3 regions of the Methylobacterium sp. 1030 genome follow, and region 1 is predicted to be linked to each of the others. Evidence: predicted binding sites of a transcription regulator. Region 1 holds the regulator's gene; each other region holds the start of a gene.
The links. The regulator LexA, encoded in region 1, represses DNA repair genes until DNA is damaged. The targets are predictions, from matches to a motif close to TGTTCNNNNTGTGTTCNG.
Positions count from the first base shown of each region.

Region 2: a site for LexA is predicted at 2,707-2,724, ahead of parE (DNA topoisomerase IV subunit B). Genes of this name have one in related genera too.
Region 3: a site for LexA is predicted at 2,094-2,111, ahead of ABIC30_RS28060 (LexA family protein). Genes of this name have one in related genera too.

Region 1 is NZ_JBEPKM010000022.1:12,097-18,016, reverse strand. Features, by position in the region: gene ABIC30_RS26260 (error-prone DNA polymerase) at 1-25, shown strand, start outside; gene ABIC30_RS26255 (hypothetical protein) at 106-570, shown strand; gene fae (formaldehyde-activating enzyme) at 610-1,149, opposite strand; gene ABIC30_RS26245 (hypothetical protein) at 1,470-1,685, shown strand; gene ABIC30_RS26240 (hypothetical protein) at 1,704-2,153, opposite strand; gene lexA (transcriptional repressor LexA) at 2,404-3,132, shown strand; gene ABIC30_RS26230 (ComEC/Rec2 family competence protein) at 3,126-5,453, opposite strand; gene gltX (glutamate--tRNA ligase) at 5,647-5,920, shown strand, end outside.
Region 2 is NZ_JBEPKM010000007.1:263,968-269,887, forward strand. Features, by position in the region: gene topA (type I DNA topoisomerase) at 1-2,085, shown strand, start outside; gene ABIC30_RS12525 (hypothetical protein) at 2,271-2,459, opposite strand; gene parE (DNA topoisomerase IV subunit B) at 2,831-4,891, shown strand; gene ABIC30_RS12535 (PRC-barrel domain-containing protein) at 5,046-5,540, opposite strand; gene ABIC30_RS12540 (outer membrane protein) at 5,757-5,920, opposite strand, start outside.
Region 3 is NZ_JBEPKM010000026.1:60,876-66,795, reverse strand. Features, by position in the region: gene ABIC30_RS28070 (metallophosphoesterase) at 1-171, opposite strand, end outside; gene ABIC30_RS28065 (Y-family DNA polymerase) at 358-1,647, opposite strand; gene ABIC30_RS28060 (LexA family protein) at 1,644-2,072, opposite strand; gene ABIC30_RS28055 (fasciclin domain-containing protein) at 2,380-2,922, shown strand; gene ABIC30_RS28050 (anti-sigma factor) at 2,959-3,693, opposite strand; gene ABIC30_RS28045 (sigma-70 family RNA polymerase sigma factor) at 3,690-4,247, opposite strand; gene ABIC30_RS28040 (cytochrome c biogenesis CcdA family protein) at 4,466-5,185, opposite strand; gene ABIC30_RS28035 (thioredoxin family protein) at 5,193-5,582, opposite strand; gene ABIC30_RS28030 (pentapeptide repeat-containing protein) at 5,627-5,920, opposite strand, start outside.

The sequences.
Region 1 (5,920 bases):
GTTCCCCAGCCGGGATTTCCACTGAGGCCGGCACTTCGACCAGCCCCTCGACCAGCCCCTCGACAGGCCCCTCGACAGGCCCCGCGCCGCGCGTAGAGTGCGGCGATGTCGAGCTTCGCCGTCCCGCGCCTCCTCCTCGCCGCCTGCGCGGCCCTGCCCCTCCTGGCGGAGGCCGCCCGGGCCGACAGCTGCGACGACCTCACCCGCCAGATCGCCGACGCGATCGGCGGCCGGGTCGGCAAGCGCGCCGGCCCCAGCATCGACATCCGCGTGGCCGGCCCGATCAAGTTCGACGTGACCTGCCGGGCCGAGCCGATCGTGCAGGCGACCTCCGCCGAGCCGAGCCCCTCGGCGACCTTCTTCCGCGACCTGTCGGTGGCCTCCGAGATCCTCATCGGCCAACCGGCCGCGACCGTCGAGCCGATCATCGCCACCGCCTACCGGACCGCGCTGGCGGAGCGGCGCAAGTCGTTCATCCAGCAGAACGGCTGGTCGGCGTCCTGCTACACCGACCCGGGCAGCAGCACGATGCGCACCCTGTGCTCGGTGGGGCGTATCCCGCCGGGCTGAGGCGGACCTGAGCCGGCAGGATGCGTGGCCTGGGCCCGCTCAGTACTCGATCACGCCGTCGAGCGCGTAGTGCTTCACGGTCTTCCGGTTGGCGATCAGCTCGTCGACCGTGGGCTCGCCCTTGAGGGCGCGGGCGATGGCGAGTTTCGTGGCCTCGTAGTTGGTCCGGTAGAGGTCCTTCTGGTCGAGGTTGTCGTCCTCGGCGCAGCGCTGATCGAGCCAGATCATGATGATCATGCACAGCTCGTCGAGCCCGTCCTTCGGCAGGATGCCCTCGATGATGCAGTCCACGATCGCGTCGCCGGTGGCGGCCTGGACCACGCCGCCGAGGAGCTCGGCATACTCGGCCGTGTGGATCGTGACCTTGGTGGTCATCATCGTGGCCGGGCGCACGAGCTGGTTGAGGTCGCGCACCACGAACATCCGCGTGTGGCCCTGGACCTGCCCCATCATCGACGCGAAGGCCTGACCGACCGGGCCGCGCACCGAGCCGATCAGCACCTCCGGCATGGCGTCGGTGTACTGGCCCTCGGCCGCCAGCACCGTGGCCTCGCCCGTGCGGAACCAGATCTCTTGCATGTTCGAACTCCACCTGATCGGAGCCCGCGGGAGACATCATCGGCGGCCTCGCGTCAATCGCCCCGAAGCCGGCTCCCATCCCGGCCGCCCCTGCCCTCGCCCGCGCTGCGGCGCGGGCGCGGACCCGTGCCGCCCCGCGTCGCCGCGATGCGGCCGCCGGCATCCGCGACGGCGCGCATCTCCACCCCTGCGCGGCCTGTGGCCTTGAGGAACGCGGACAGGCGAGGCAGGGAAGATCGGAGCGCGGCTCCGGGAGCGGTCCCGGGCCTGGCCGTTCCGGTGGGCGCGCGGCGCCGTGCCGGGCATGCGGGAGGAACACGATGGCGGAGAGCACGGACCGGGGCTCCGGCTGGAGCCTTCAGGCGAGCGCCGTGCCCGACGGGGTGCGCCTGGAACTCGCCCTCGCCGACCTCGGCGGTGCGCCGGTCACCGCCGCGATCGTGCTCGACCGGACGGAGGCCCGGGCCTTCGCCCGCGCCCTGCTGGCCGCCGCCGGCGACGCCGCGGAGCGGACCTTCCCGAAGCCGGGCGCCTGAGGACGCGCCGCCGGCCGGTCAGCGCACGCCGAGGCCCGGATTGCGGCCCGGCAGGCGGGGGACCACGGTGCCGCGCTTCTCGATCGGCGCGTCGCAGGCGTAGGCGAACTCGGTCTTCAGCGGATCGAACACGGTCTCGCCGGTGATCCGGCAATCCTCGCGCACGGTCTCGTCGAGATAGGCCCGGGCGGCGGTGCGGAAGCGCTTCACCCGGGTGGCGCCCGGCTCCGGATCGATCCGGACCTCGCTCAGGTTGCAGCCGGTATACTCGCGCAGGGCGTTGGACACGATCAGCATCCGGCGCAGCTGCCGGTTGTCGTAGACCTCGTAGGGCTCCTTGCAGCCGATCGTGACGACCTGGGGAGTGAGCGCCACGTAGTTCCGCGAGATGTAGGAGAATCCGGTGGTGCAGCCGGCGAGGCCGAGGGCGGCGAGGCCGAGGGGCAGCAGAGCTGCGGGTCGTCGCATCCTCGTCATTCCAAGAGGGTCCCAGCCCGCACCCCGGATCCGCCGCCTTCCCGGCGGGGCGCCGCGATGCATTGAAACGGCTCCGCTTGCGCCGTCAATGCGTTTCTCGACCTTCTCCCGCGGGCGCGCCCGCGGCGCGCCGAGCCGAGCGGTGCCGCTCTTGCGGAACACTTGCGGAACGTTTAACCTGTTCGTGATTTGTTTCGGAGACCGTCACGTGGCGGTCCGCCAAGCCGCGAGTCCCCCGTCGATGCTCACGCGCAAGCAGCTGGACCTCCTGCGATTCATCCAGAGCCGGATGCAGGAATGCGGTGTCCCGCCGTCGTTCGACGAGATGAAGGATGCCCTCGATCTCAAGTCGAAATCCGGCATCCACCGGCTGATCACGGCGCTCGAGGAGCGCGGCTTCCTCCGGCGCCTTCCGAATCGGGCGCGCGCCATCGAGGTGATCCGGATCCCCGAGAGCCTGACCCAGGCCGCTCCGGCGACTCAGGCCCCCGCCGAGCCGCGCCGCTTCACGCCGAGCGTGGTCGAGGGCGGTAAGTCCAAGCAGCCGCCGGCCCCGGCGAGCACGCGGATGATCGACGAGTCCGGCCGCGCCATCTCGATCCCGGTCATGGGCCGGATCGCGGCCGGTACCCCCGTCTCGGCGATCCAGAACCAGAGCCACGCCATCACCCTGTCGCCGGACTTCGTGGCCGGCGGCGAGCACTACGCCCTCGAGGTGCGCGGCGACTCGATGGTCGAGGCGGGCATCCTGGACGGCGACCTCGTGGTCATCCGCAAGCAGGAGACGGCCAATACCGGCGACATCATCGTGGCGCTGATCGACGACGAGGAGGCGACGCTCAAGCGCCTGCGCCGCCGCGGCTCGTCGATCGCCCTCGAGGCCGCCAACCCGGCCTACGAGACCCGCGTGCTCGGGCCCGACCGGGTCCGGATCCAGGGCCGCCTTGTGAGCCTCGTCCGCCGCTACTGAAGCGGCTCGGCCGGCGCGTCGCCGGGGGCGAGGTCTCCGCCCGGCGCGGCGTCGGCCTCCGGCGTCGCGGCGACCCCGTCCTCCGCGGGGCGGTCGCCCGGCTCCGCGGTGACCGGCCGCGGCGGTCCCGGCCCGCGCCCGGCGGCCGGCCGCCAGGGCACGGCGCGGCCGTCGTCCCGGGCGTAGCGCGCGGCGAAGCCGTCGCCGTCGGTCCGGAGGGCCACGGCCCCGCGGGCGGCGAGGACGCGCCGGTCGATCACCAGCGGCCCCGTGCAGGTCGGCGGCGCCGCGAGGCCCGTGATCAGCACCGCGGCGCGGGCGCAATCCTCCGGGAAGGCCCGCCGGTCCCGGACCAGGGCGACCGCCCGCCCGTCCGGCAGCCGGGCGGTGCAGCCGAGCCGGTCGCAGCGCCCGCTGCCGGACCGGACGATCAGCCCCGCGGACCGCCGCCCGTCGCCGTCCGCCTTCAGCCACTGCTCGAGGACGAAGCCCGAAGGGCTGCCGAGGGCCGCGAGCCGCCCGTCCGGGCCCCTCACCGCGGCCCCCGCGCCCTGCCGGTCGACGTAGAGGTCGTAGTGGTTGGGCCGGGCCGCGAGGACGAGCCCGAGCAGGACCGGCGGCACGGCGAGCCAGCGCAGGCGCGAGGCCGGCAGCGTCCCCAGCAGCAGGCCGGCGGTCAGCAGGGCGAGCGCCCCGGCGCCGAAGGCCGGCAGCACCAGGACCGCCCGCTCGAACCCGGCGATCCAGTCCGAGATCGCCAGCATCCCGGCCACCGCCTGCCCCATCAGCCACCAGACCGGCCGGTCGAGGGCGAAGGGATAGGCGAGGCAGCCGATTACCGCGGCCGGCATCACCACCAGGGAGACGAGCGGCAGGGTCAGGGCGTTGCCGACGAGGCCGAAGGGCTGGACCGTCTGGAAGTGGTAGGTGGCGAAGGGGGCCGTCGCGACCTGCGCCACCAGGGTCGTGGCCAGGGTCCCGGTGATCGCCGACAGGCCGGTCCCGACGAGCCGCCCGATCCGCCCGGCCCCCGGGCGCACGAGCAGCCGCCCGTCGATCAGCCGCGCGCAGGCGATCAGCCCGGCCACGGCGCCGAAGGACATCTGGAAGCTCGGGCCGAGCAGGCCCTCCGGCTCCCGGGCGAGCGCGATCAGCGCCGCGAGGGCGAGGTTGCGCATCGACAGGGCCGGCCGGTCCACCAGGATCGCGCCGAGCATGATCAGGGTCATGATCAGCGAGCGCTCGGCCGCGATGTCCCAGCCCGAGAAGGCGCAGTAGGCGGTGACGCCGACCATGGCGAAGCCGGCCGCGATCTTCTTGATCGGCCAGAGCAGCGCGCAGAGCGGCACCGCGGCGAGGAGCGCCCGCACCAGCCAGAACACCACGCCGGCGGCCAGCACCATGTGGAGGCCCGAGATCGACACCACGTGGTAGATGCCGGCGGCGCGGAGCGCGTCGTTGGTGGCCGGCCCGATGAGGCCGCGCTTGCCCGTCACCAGGGCCGCCGCCACCGCACCCGCCTGGCCGCCGGCGGCCTCCGCGATCCGGCGCGTGAGCCCGTTGCGCGCCGCGTCGAGCGCAGCGGCGAGCCGCAGGCCCAGCGGCGGCGGCCCGGACGGTTCCCGGACGGTGACGGTGCCGATCAGCGAGCCCACCGCGCCGATCCCCTGGAAATAGGCGTCCCGGGCGAAGTCGTAGCCGCCGGGCCGGGCCGCCTCCGGGGGCGGAAGCAGCCGGGCCGTGGCGGCGACGCCGTCCCCGGGACGCGGGATCGGCGTCTTCCGGAACGAGACCCGGACCCGGGCGGGCCGCGCCTCCGGCGCGAGGCCGGCGAAGCTCTCCACCCGGATCACCAGCCGGGCGCCCACCTCGCGCTCGTCCAGGGCCTCGACCGTTCCGACGAGCGGGCCGATCGTGGTGCGGGTGAGGATCGGTGCGGCGACCTGCGAGACCCGCCAGGTCGCCGCCGCGAAGCCGAGGAACGCGGCCGCGACCGCGAGCGCCGCCGCCAGGGCCGCCGGCCGCGCGCCGAGGACGGGGACCGGCGCCAGCGCGAGGCCGGCCGCGATCAGGGGGGCGGCGAGGCTCGGCGCGCCGTCGGCCGCCGCGAAGTAGACCAGGATCCCGCCGCCGAAGGCCACCGCCAGCCAGGGGAACAGCCGGCGCTGCTCGGCCTCGCGGGCGAGGCCGGCGACGACCCAGTCGCGGAGCGCCGGGAGGGCGGCCGGGAGGGCGGCCAAGAGGGCGGCGGGAAGGGCTCGGGCGCGCGGGCCGATCAGCGCGACCGCGCCGTCCGCCCGCCTCGCGCCGATCCGCCGCATCGCCGCCGCCCCGCTCCGCGCGACCTGTCGTCGGGGCCGTGCGATTCTGCGGGCGATTCTTAACGCATCCGCCGGCCCGTGCTACAGCGGGTTCTTCGTGCTACGGGCGCCCTGTCGAGCCCCTCGCCGCTCCGCCGCCCCTTCGCCGTCCGTCGCGCCCCGTCCGCGACCAGCCCCGGAACATACCGGACCGATGTCCTCAGCCGTCGTCACGCGCTTCGCCCCCTCGCCCACGGGTTACCTGCATATCGGCGGGGCCCGCACGGCCTTGTTCAACTGGCTCTACGCCCGCCACACCGGCGGCACGATGCTGCTGCGCATCGAGGACACCGACCGCGAGCGCTCCACCAAGGGGGCGATCGACGCGATCCTCGACGGCCTCTCCTGGCTCGGCCTCGACTGGGACGGCGACGTGGTCTTCCAGTTCGCCCGCGCCGAGCGCCACCGCGCGGTCGCCGAGGAGCTGC
Region 2 (5,920 bases), on a different contig from region 1:
ACCGCCGACGGCGCGACCTTCGAGGCCCGCCTCGTCGGCGCCGACGGCAAGCGGATCCAGCGCCTCGACGTCGGCACGGGCGAGGAGGCGGCCGCCTTCAAGCGCGACCTCGAGCTCGCGACCTTCCAGGTGGCGAGCGTCGAGGCGAAGCCCGCCAAGCGCCACCCGCAGCCGCCCTTCACCACCTCGACCCTCCAGCAGGAGGCCTCCCGCAAGCTCGGGATGGCGCCGGCCCAGACCATGCGGGTCGCCCAGCGGCTCTACGAGGGCGTCGATATCGGCGGCGAGACGGTCGGCATCATCACCTACATGCGGACCGACGGCGTCGACATGGCGCCGGAGGCGATCCAGGACGCCCGCCGGGTGATCGGCAAGGAGTTCGGCGACCGCTACGTGCCGGACGTTCCGCGCAAGTACAGCGTCAAGGCCAAGAACGCCCAGGAGGCCCACGAGGCGGTGCGCCCCACCGACATGGGCCGCCTGCCCAAGACGGTGGCGCGCCACCTCGAGCCCGAGCAGGCCCGGCTCTACGAGCTGATCTGGACCCGCACCATGGCCAGCCAGATGGAATCGGCCGAGCTGGAGCGGACCACCGTCGACGTCACCGCCAAGGTCGGACCGCGGACCATCGACCTGCGCGCCACCGGCCAGGTGGTGAAGTTCGATGGCTTCCTGACCCTCTACCAGGAGGGCAAGGACGACGAGGAGGACGAGGAAAGCCGCCGCCTGCCGCCCATGAAGGCCGGCGACCCGCTCGCCCGCGAGCGGATCAGCTCGACCCAGCACTTCACCGAGCCGCCGCCGCGCTACTCCGAGGCGAGCCTCGTGAAGCGCATGGAGGAGCTCGGCATCGGCCGCCCGTCGACCTATGCCGCGGTTCTCCAGACCTTGCGGGATCGCGAATACGTCAAGATCGAGAAGAAGCGGCTGCAGCCGGAGGACAAGGGGCGGCTCGTCACGGGCTTCCTCGAGAGCTTCTTCCGGCGCTACGTCGAGTACGACTTCACCGCCGGCCTCGAGGAGCAGCTCGACCGGGTCTCCAACGCCGAGATCGACTGGCGGGCGGTGCTGCGCGACTTCTGGCGCGACTTCTCCGCGGCGATCGGTGAGACCAAGGAGCTGCGCGTCGCCGACGTGCTGGAGGCGCTGAACGGCCTCCTCGGCCCGCACATCTTCCCCGACAAGGGCGACGGCTCGAACCCGCGCACCTGCCCGACCTGCGGCTCGGGCCAGCTGTCGCTGAAGCTCGGCAAGTTCGGCGCCTTCATCGGCTGCTCGAACTACCCGGAGTGCAAGTACACCCGGCAGCTCTCGGCCTCGGGCGTCGACGGCGACGGTGACGGCTCCTCGGCCGAGGGCGGCCAGCCGGGCGTGCGGGTGCTGGGCGACGATCCCGCGACCGGCCTGCCGGTGACGCTGCGCGACGGCCGCTTCGGGCCGTTCCTCCAGCTCGGCGAGGCCTCCGCCGAGAAGGGCGCCGAGAAGCCGAAGCGCTCGTCGCTGCCCAAGGGGCTCAGCCCATCGGACGTGGATCTCAACAAGGCGCTGGCCCTGCTGGCGCTGCCCCGCGAGGTGGCCCGCCACCCCGAGACCGGCGAGCCGATCCTGGCCAATCTCGGCCGATTCGGACCCTACGTGCAGCACGGGAAGACCTACGCCAATCTCGGCAAGGACGACGACGTGCTGGAGATCGGGGCTAACCGCGCCATCGACCTGATCGTCGCCAAGGAGCAGGGCGGCGGCCGCGGCCGCCCGGCCGCCGATCCGGGCCGGCCGCTCGGCAAGGACGAGGCCAGCGGCCGCGATCTCGTGGTCAAGGCCGGCAAGTACGGGCCCTACGTCACGGACGGCGAGGTCAACGCCACGCTGCCGAAGACGATGAGCGCCGAGGCGCTGACCCTCGACGAGGCGATCGCCCTGGTGAACGCCAAGCGCGCCGCGGGCGGCGGCAAGCCGGCGAAGCGCGGGGCGGTCCGGAAAGGGTCGGCGCGGGCCGCGGGCGGCGACAAGCCGGCGGCGAAGAAGACCGCCGCGAAGAAGCCTGCGGCCAAGAAGGCGGCGGCGAAGACGTCGAGCGCGGGCTGAAGCGTTCGTGGACGAGGCTGAGGCGGGCCGGCAAGCCCGCCCGTCCTTGCGAGCGGAGCGAAGCAATCCAGTGCAGCGCGAGGCGTTCGAACGTGGCGCCGACTGGGTTGCTTCGCTCCGCTCGCAAGGACGTGGCAGAGGCAGCGTTTCCGCCCCTCACCGCGGGTTGCGGTCAGCGATCGGGTTCAGACCAGGTAGGTGATCGTCGCCGCCACGGCCGTCGCGAAGGTCGCGAGCGCGAGGGTGGTGGAGTTCATCAGCGCCCGGGCCGGCGTCACTGCGGCCGCGTCATCGTCGCAGCCGAAGGCGGCGCCGGCCGCGTGCTCGAAGCGGATCAACGTGAGGCGGCGGGCCTCGATCGCGGCGTCGCTCATGGACTGCGGCTCCCTGACCACGGTCAAGATTTATCTCCGCCACCAACGTCGATCGTCCCGTTCTGTTCCGGACGTCGCCTGTGGAAGCCGGGCATGCGGGTCACGAGAAAGCCTTAACCCATTGTTGTGCAACGTCGTGATGACGGCCCGGCGCGCGGAACCGTGTGCCACCACGGACGCGGCCCTCGCTCGCGGCGGCGCAGCATGCGATGATGCGACCGCCTCGCCGCAGGGCGAACGGCTTTGATGTTTATGGTTTGTTCCGCTATCATGCGGGGATGAAGGCGCATGCTCCACGACCCGAGACCCGTCCCAAGACCCGTCTGCGCGAAGCCGAGTCGGCCGACGCGCCGCGCGCCCGGAGGCCGCGCGTGAGCGATCCGGCGCGGGACCTGTTCGGGCCGGGCGGCAAGGGCGCGGCGGCCCGCCCGCCCGAGCCGCGGCGGCGGCTGGATTCGGCGGCCTCCGTGGCGACGCTCGCGGCCGCCGAGCCCGAGGGCGGCTATACCGCCTCCGACATCGAGGTGCTGGAGGGGCTGGAGCCCGTCCGGCGCCGGCCCGGCATGTATATCGGCGGCACCGACGAGCGGGCGCTGCACCACCTGTTCGCCGAGGTGATCGACAACTCGATGGACGAGGCGGTCGCCGGCCATGCCAGCTTCATCGAGGTGGAGCTGGAGGAATCCGGCGCCCTCGTGGTGACCGACAATGGCCGCGGCATCCCGGTCGACCCGCACCCGAAATTTCCCGGCAAGTCGGCGCTCGAGGTCATCATGACCACGCTGCACGCCGGTGGTAAGTTCGACTCGAAGGTCTACGAGACCTCGGGCGGCCTGCACGGCGTCGGCATCTCGGTGGTGAACGCGCTCTCCGACCTGCTCGAGGTCGAGGTGGCCCGCAACCAGACCCTCTACCGCCAGACCTTCTCGCGCGGTCACGCGCAGGGCGCGCTGGAGCTGGTCGGCCGGGTGCAGAACCGGCGCGGCACGCGCGTGCGCTTCCACCCGGACGCCCAGATCTTCGGCTCGCTGAAGTTCGACCCGCGCCGCCTGTTCAAGATGGCGCGCTCCAAGGCCTACCTGTTCGGCGGCGTCGAGATCCGCTGGCGCTGCGCCCCTGCCCTCCTCGAGGGGCTGGAGGACGTGCCGGCCGAGGCGGTGCACCGCTTCCCCGACGGGCTGCGCGACTACCTCGCCCGCGACATCGACGGGAAGGAACTCGTCACCGAGGCGATGTTCTCCGGCAAGATCACCAAGCCGGGCTCGCACGGGTCGCTCGAATGGGCGGTGGCCTGGATGGTCGCCGAGGACGGGATCTCGCACTCCTACTGCAACACGATCCCGACGCCCGAGGGCGGCACCCACGAGGCGGGCCTGCGCGTCGCCCTGCTGCGCGGCCTGCGCGAGCACGCCGAGCGGGTGAACCAGGCCAAGCGCATGACGGCGGTGACCACCGACGACGTCATGGCGACCTGCGCGTCGATGCTCTCGGTGTTCATCCGCGAGCCGGAGTTCCAGGGCCAGACCAAGGACAAGCTCGCCACCGTGGAGGCCCAGCGCATCGTCGAGACGGCGGTGCGCGACGCCTTCGACCACTGGCTCGCCGCCTCCCCTGCCCAGGCCAACAAGCTCCTCGACTGGGTGATCGACCGGGCCGAGGAGCGCCTGCGCCGCCGCCAGGAGAAGGAGGTCGCCCGCAAGAGCGCGACCCGCAAGCTGCGCCTGCCCGGCAAGCTCGCCGACTGCTCGGCGGCCGGCACCGCGGGCTCGGAGATCTTCATCGTCGAGGGCGACTCGGCCGGCGGCTCGGCCAAGCAGGCCCGGGACCGGGCGACCCAGGCGATCCTGCCGCTGCGCGGCAAGATCCTGAACGTCGCCTCGGCCTCGCGCGACAAGCTCGGCGCCAACCAGCTGATCTCGGATCTCACCCTGGCGCTCGGCTGCGGCACCGGTTCGGCCTTCCGCGAGGCGGACCTGCGCTACGAGAAGGTGATCATCATGACGGACGCCGACGTCGACGGCGCCCACATCGCCTCGCTGTTGATCACCTTCTTCTACCGCCAGATGCCGAGGCTGATCGACCGCGGCCACCTCTACCTGGCGATCCCGCCGCTCTATCGGCTGCAGCAGGGCTCGAAGGTGGCCTATGCCCGGGACGACGCGGATCGGGAGCGGATCGTCAAGACCGTGTTCAAGGGCGGCAAGGTCGAGATCGGGCGGTTCAAGGGCCTCGGCGAGATGATGCCGGCCCAGCTCAAGGAGACCACCATGGATCCGAGGAAGCGCACATTGCTGCGCGTCGCGGTCCTGGACGAGGCCCGGGAATCGACCGGCGACACGGTCGAGCGCCTGATGGGCAACAAGCCCGAGGCGCGCTTCGCCTTCATCAGCGAGCGCGCGGCCTTCGCCGAGGGCGCCGACCTCGACATCTGACGCCGGAGCGCCGGCGCGGCCGCGCCGCGTCGGTCGATGGCGCCCGCGCCGTCTTTGCGAGCGGAGCGAAGCAACCCAGCAGCGCCACGTCCACCGAAGTCGCGCTGCCCTGGATCGCTTCGCTGCGCTCGCAAAGACGGGTTTCGGTCGCGCCTTATCGGGGCGGCGCGATCACCTTGGCCGGGTCGAAGGGCTGGGCCGCCGCCACCGTGTCCTTGCCCATGTTGAGGACCGCCGAGAAGCGGTCGCCGCCGGGACGCAGCACGAGGGCGCCCGGCTCGACCGCGATGAGCTTGCTGCCGAGGCCGAGGAAGCCGCCGACGTCGATCACGACGGCCTTGAGCGTCCCGCCGTCGGCGATGAGCAGATCCTCGATCTTGCCGACGCTGTCGCCGGCGGCGTTGCGCACCGTCACGCCGATCATCTTCGTGGTCAGGAAGGTGACGGGCTTGAGCCCCTGACGCTTGGCGGCGTCCTCGGCGCTCGCCGCCTCCGTCAGCCGCCCGCCCCCCTTGCCGTCCGTCGAGGTTCCCGGTCCCGTGGCCGGCAGGATCGTGTCCTTGCCGATCACGCTGGCGTCCTGCGCGGAGGCCGGCGCGTTCGCGAGGCCGAGGGCCGCGAGCGACAGGAGAAGGATTCGGCTTCGCATGGCTGATCGCTCCGCGCGCCCGGTCCCTGCGTGGAAGGCCCTGTCCGGGTCACTGAGGGGCGCCGCGGTCTCAATCGCGGGCGGCCCGCGCGGTTCCGGCCCTCCCTGTCGCACCCGCCGAGGCCGGTTCGCGGTCCCGAAACGCGAAAGGGCCCGGCCTTGCGGCCGGGCCCTTCGGGAGCGCGGAGCCGGCAGAGCCGGCTCCGGCATCCGGTCTCAGTACGAGCCGAACTTGTAGTTCAGGCCGGCGCGGACGACGGCGAACTCGGTCTTGGCGGCGGCGCCGTTGAGGTAGGCGATGCCGTTCGGGGGCAGGAGGTTGCCGTAGAACACGCCGCCGGCCGAGTTCTTCTGGCGGTCGAGGCTGACGTAGAGGCCTT
Region 3 (5,920 bases), on a different contig from region 1:
ATCGCCGAGGTGCCAGACGATATCGTCAGGCCTGACGACCGAGTTCCATGCGGCTACGAGGGCCTCGTCATGCGCCTTGATGGTGGCGAATGTTCGGGGCTGGTTCATCCTAGGCTTAAGGACAGTGGCGTGTCCGATGTGGCTGTCCGCAGTGAAGAAGGTCCTGGGCAACTTGGCCTCCGAAGTAGTGGAGGCCAAGTGGTCGACGAGGCGCTCCTTAGTCAGCGGGAAGGATGGGGCACCGCGGCTATCATCGGGGGAAGGCTCCACTAAGCCTGCGATGATCGCACCGGGCCTGGAGGCTCGCAAGGCAGGCTGGGGTCGGATCCACCGTCTCGGCTCCCAGTCGGGCTGAGGCTAGGCCGCCGCCACTGTCGGGAGTTCGTCGATCCGGGTGGTGTACCGGGGCGAGCGCATCTCGAATTTGGTGGACCACACCCGTTCGCGCGCGAACCCTGCCGCAGCCGGCACGACAGCCCCTCGGCCGAAACGCGCATTACAGGCATCCAGCGCCGCCATGAGCGCCGCGCCCTGCTCGCGGTCGAGCTGGCCAAGGCCGGGGATGGCCCGCTGAGAGGCATCCAGTGGGACGAGGTCGGTAGTGACCACGCCGGATTTCGAGTAGCGGAAGCCGTTGCGCCAAGCCTTCCTCACGCCGTGCAGGCACGCCTTCACGAGGACCCGGGTGTCGTTTGAAGCTTCCGGAAGCGTCACCACCGTCGACACCGACCGTTGGGGCCTGTCGCAATCGTGCTCCGAGGTGTGGAAGAAGACCGTGACGTGGTCGGTCCCGAGCCCCTCGCGTCGGAGCTTCTCCCCGAGCCGGGCGGCATGCGTGGCGACCGACTGCTCCATGGTGGCGAGGTCTTCGACCCGGTCGGAGAAGCTCCGGGTCACCGCGCATCCCTTCCGGGTCGGGGCAACCTCTTCAAGGTCTAGGCAGGCCATGCCGCGCAGTTCCTGCACCAGCCGCTCGCCGACCACCGTCATCGCCTTGCGGACCGCCCGGGTGTCAAGATCGCGCACGTCGGCCGCGCTCTCGCAGCCGAGCGCCTGGAGCTTGCGAGCGTTTGCCGGCCCGACGCCCCAAATGTCCTCGGGAGGGATGCGGACCATCCAGTGCTCGTACTGGACCGGGTCGGTCAGGTCGCAGACCCCGCCGAGTTCCGGCACCTTCTTGGCGACGTGGTTGGCGAGCTTGGCGAGCGTCTTGGTCGGGCCGATCCCGACGCAGGTCGGGATGCCCGTCCAGGCCCGCACGGTCTCGCGCATGTCCCGGGCGAGCGGCACCCGGTCCCGCTCCCGGACGTCCGAGAGGTCGAGGAAGCTCTCATCGATGGAGTAGATCTCGATGCGCGGCGAGAAGCTCCGGTAGACCGTGTTCACCCGGGCCGACATGTCGCCGTAAAGGGCGTAGTTCGACGAGTAGACTCGCACGCCTTGGGATCGGCACATGTCGCGGATCTTGAAGTACGGCTCGCCCATGCGGATGCCGAGGGCCTTGGCCTCGGCGGTGCGGGCGATTGCGCAGCCGTCGTTGTTCGACAGCACGATCACGGGCACGCGGGCCAGCCGGGCGTCGAACACCCGCTCGCAGGAGCAGTAGAAAGAGTTGCCGTCGGAGAGGGCGTAGGCCCGGGCGCTCACTCGCTCCGGCGCCTCGGGTTGATCGAGCCGGAGACGACGCCCCAGACCTCGATCTCTGCGCCGGGCGATAACCGGAACTCGGGGAAGCGCGGGTTGGCGAACGCCAGGACTACCCGATGGCCCTGGCGGCGCCAGACCTTGAAAGAGCGCTCGCCGTCGATGTCGACCACGACGATGTCGCCGTTTCGCGGCGTGAGCGAGCGGTCGACCACCGCTAGGTCCCCATCGAAAAGGCGGGCCAGCACCATGCTATCGCCGGCCACCCGCACCAGGAAGGTCGCCGGCCTGTTGGCGATGAGCAGACGCTGAAGGTCGATCTCATCCTCGATGAAATCGTCCGCCGGGCTCGGGAAGCCTGCCCTGACCGGTCGAGCCAGAAGGGGCACCGGCATGGGCAGGCCAATGGTAATGCCGCTGGCTTGCATGTTTTTGCTCCGCGAACCTGACAGAACAAAATAGGAACATGCGGCGACGGTTCCTCGCAAGCGGCCGAGCTTGCGACAATGAGCCTATGTGGACGCCTGTGGATAAAGAAAATTGGCGCTTGCCGAGGAGATGCCTTCAAACCCGCTTCGGTCGAGTTTGACCGATACCACCGGATCACTGCAATCGAAGTGACCCGCGGTTTCGAACGTATTCACGGCGGCGTCGGGCAGGCCTGAAACTTTTCCCCCGCCCATCCCCGTAGGACCCTGCGACGCCCCTGGAGGGGCGCAGTATCAGGGAGACACCATGTCCAAGACCCTTCTAAGCCTCGCTCTCGGCCTCAGCCTCGTCGCTGCGCCGGCGCTCGCCAAGAACCCGATGGTCGGCGGCGCGCCGATGTACGCCCAGAAGACCATCGTGGAGAACGCGGTCAACTCGAAGGATCACACCACCCTGGTCGCCGCCGTGAAGGCCGCCGGCCTTGTCGACACGCTGAACGGCCCGGGCCCGTTCACGGTGTTCGCGCCGACCAACGCCGCCTTCGCCAAGCTGCCGCCGGGCACGGTGGAAAACCTCGTGCAGCCGCAGAACAAGGCGACGCTGACGAAGATCCTGACCTACCACGTCGTCCCGGGCGTCTACACCGCCAAGGACCTGATGGCGCTCGCCAAGAAGCCCGAGGGACAGAACCAGCTCACCACCGTCGAGGGCGAACCGCTCGCCGTCTCGGCCAGGGGCAAGAAAGTCTACGTCACCGATGTGAAGGGCAACACCGTTCCGGTGACCATCCCGAACGTCATGCAGTCGAACGGCGTCATCCACGTCGTCAGCGGCGTGCTGATGCCCTGATCGCGGGGGCGGGCGCCGGCGAGGCCGGAGCCCGCCTCATTCGCGCAGGAGCTTTCCGGAATAGACGACCGGGCCTGTCGGCGCACCGGTCGGCGAGCCGCCCTTCGGCTCAACCGACACCGCGAGGGTCGCACCCTCCGCACCGGCACGGAGGGCGGCCGGCACGGGCAGGCGTGCCGCCGGGTCGGTGACGAGGCCCAGCGAGCGTGGCGCGGCATTCGCCCCCACGAACCAAAGCTCCAGGCTGCGGTCCGGCGGCGTCTCCGCCGAGAGACTGCGGACCTGAACGGTGCCGCCGTCGAGATCGACGCGCACGATCAGCGCCGGCAGGGTGCCGCCGCGGTCGACCACGGCGAGGTACTGACGGTCGGTGGCGGAAGGCCGCGGCCCGACTGCGAGCCAGAGGGCGAGGCCGGCCGCGAGCGCGGTCGCAGCCCCCGCGGCAGACCGCCAGATCCGCAGTCCGCGCTCCAGCCTGCGGACAGTCGCGCCACCGGCATCGACATCAGGTGAGCGAGCCGTCCCGATCCTGGCCTCGATTGCATCCCATACGTCGGGCGCGGGCTTGACCGATGGGACCGTCGCCGTGAGCGGCGCGAGCCGCGCCTCCCAATCGGCCACCGCCGCGCGAAGGGAAGCGTCCCGCTCCATCGCCGAGGCGAAGGCGGCGCGCTCGTCGGCGGTTAAGGTCCCGAGGACGTACTCCCCAGCTGCGCCGCTGGGGTCCTCCGCCCAGAAGGGCGCGGCGCCCGTGCCAACATCGCCGCTCATGTCGCCTCCAGGCAGCCGCGCAGGCTCATGAGGCCGCGGCGCAGCCACGTCTTGACCGTGTTGACGGGGCGGTCGTGTCGTGCCGCCAATTCCTCGCGGGACCAGCCCTCGCAATAGGCGAGGACGAGGCAGTCGCGCTGGGCGGGCTCGACGGCTTCGAGGCAATGCGCGAGGGCGTCACGGCGGGCGAGGTCCGCCTCGCCGTCGCTTGTATCGGCGAGGCGTTCGAACCAGTCCTCGTCGGCCTGGGTCAGGCGGGTGGCCTGATCCTGCCGAAGGCGGTCGATGGCCTTGTGCCGGGCGATGGCGCCGAGCCATGCGGTCGCGGGCCCGGTCCTCGGATCATAGGTGCCTGCACGCTGCCATATGCGCACGAACACCTCCTGCAACGCATCCTCGGCCGCGTCCCTGTCCCTCAGGATACGGAGGATGATCCCAAGAAGTTTCGGGGCGGCGGCGTCATAGAGCGCGCGCAGGGCCAGGCGGTCGCCCGTGGCCACGGCCGCGATCAGCCGCGCGAGGTCCGCGTTTGCAGGAGTCCCCACGTTCGGCACGGTTCCTCCCTTGCCGCGGGAAAGCGAATTCCGGCGGGCTCCGGCGCATCGGCCGGTTCAGGATATAGCTATGGCATGGCTTCGTCCGGAGGGACACGTGCGAGCCGTCAGAAGGGTTCGCGCGGCGCCCGCCATCGGCCGCGATACCCTCTCACCGCCGCTCGCCTTTTGCCGGCCCGAGCACGGTTTGACGAAGAGTGTCTACGGCGTGCCCGCCATCAAAGCCGGGTGGTCAGGTTCGTAAGCCAGGCCGGCGAGGCGTTGACCAGGACGGTCTCCGCAGCCTTGTCGTAGCCCGTGGCGATCATCAGGCCGGTGGCCACGAGGATGGCGCCCAGGGCGACTTTGAGCCCCTTGCCGAGCCCCATCATCCGGTCGCGCCAGCGCATCAGCACCTCGCGCGAGAGCGCGCCGAGGAGCAGGAGCGGCAGGGCGGCGCCGAGACCGAACAGGAGCATCGTAAGCGCCGCCGTGCCCAGGTCCCGCCCCTGATCGGCGAGGAGGGACGCGGCGCCCAGGGTTGGCCCAACGCAGGGGCTCCAGACTACCCCGAGCATTAGCCCGACCCCGAACTGGCCAAGGAGCCCGGCTGTCGAGAAACCGCCGAACCGGCTCTCGATCCAGTTGCTCACCGGACCGGCGGTGACGGCGAGCTGGGTCTGGGCGGCCGGAACCATCAGGACGAGCCCGATCAGGACCAGCATTATGGCCGCGACGGTACGGAAGACATCGCCGTCGAGACCGATGGCGAACCCCACGGTCGCCACGAACAGCCCGATAGCCACGAAGGACAGCGCGAGGCCGGCGGCGAGGGCTGCGGGGCCGAGCTGGTGCTCCGATGCCGCGGCACCAAGCAACAGCGGCAGCAAGGGCAGCACACAGGGTGACAGCACCGAGAGGATGCCGGCGAGGAACGTGAGGCCGAACGTCGTGGCCACGACCGACCTACAACGCCTTCTCGACGGCGCCCTCGATCCACTCCGGCTGGGTATCGCCGACCGAACGACCCGTCTCCTTCTCACCCTTGAAGGTGATCAGGGTGCTCTGCCTCGTCACGCCAAACCGCTTCAGCACGTCCTTCAGGCTGTCGAAGTCAACGTCGAACACCTGTAGGTCCTTGAACCGAGGCTGGGCTTCCAGCTTAGCCAGGATCGGCTTCTGCGCCGCACAAACAGTGCACCACGGCGCGGTGACATGGACGAGAATCGGCTTGCCCGCCTTCTGCGCCGCCTCGAAGGCCTCGGGGCTGAAGACCGCCTCGGCGGCATTCGCGGCGGCACCGAACAGCAGGGGAGCGGCGGCCAGGGCGCCGAGAAGTAAGCGACGGGTGGTCATGGACTGTCTGTCTCCTTGGTGATGCGTCTAGGCAGACGGGCGGCTTAATTGGTCGCCTGGGTAACGGCGCGGTCGACGTTCACCCTTTCCGCCCAATCCTTGGCCTCGGCCTGACCCTTGAGGTCGATCAACCGGGCTCCGCTGACGTCGACGTTCTTGAAGTCCGCGCCCGTGACTGTGGCGCCGGTTAGGTTGGCGCCTGACAGGTCCGAGCCCATCAGCACCACGTCGGTGAGGTCGGCGTCCTTGAGGTTGGCATACTCAAGGCGCGACCGGCCGAGGTTGGCTCCCTTCAGGTTCGCGCCGGAGAGGTTCACCGAGGTGAATACCGTCCGCAT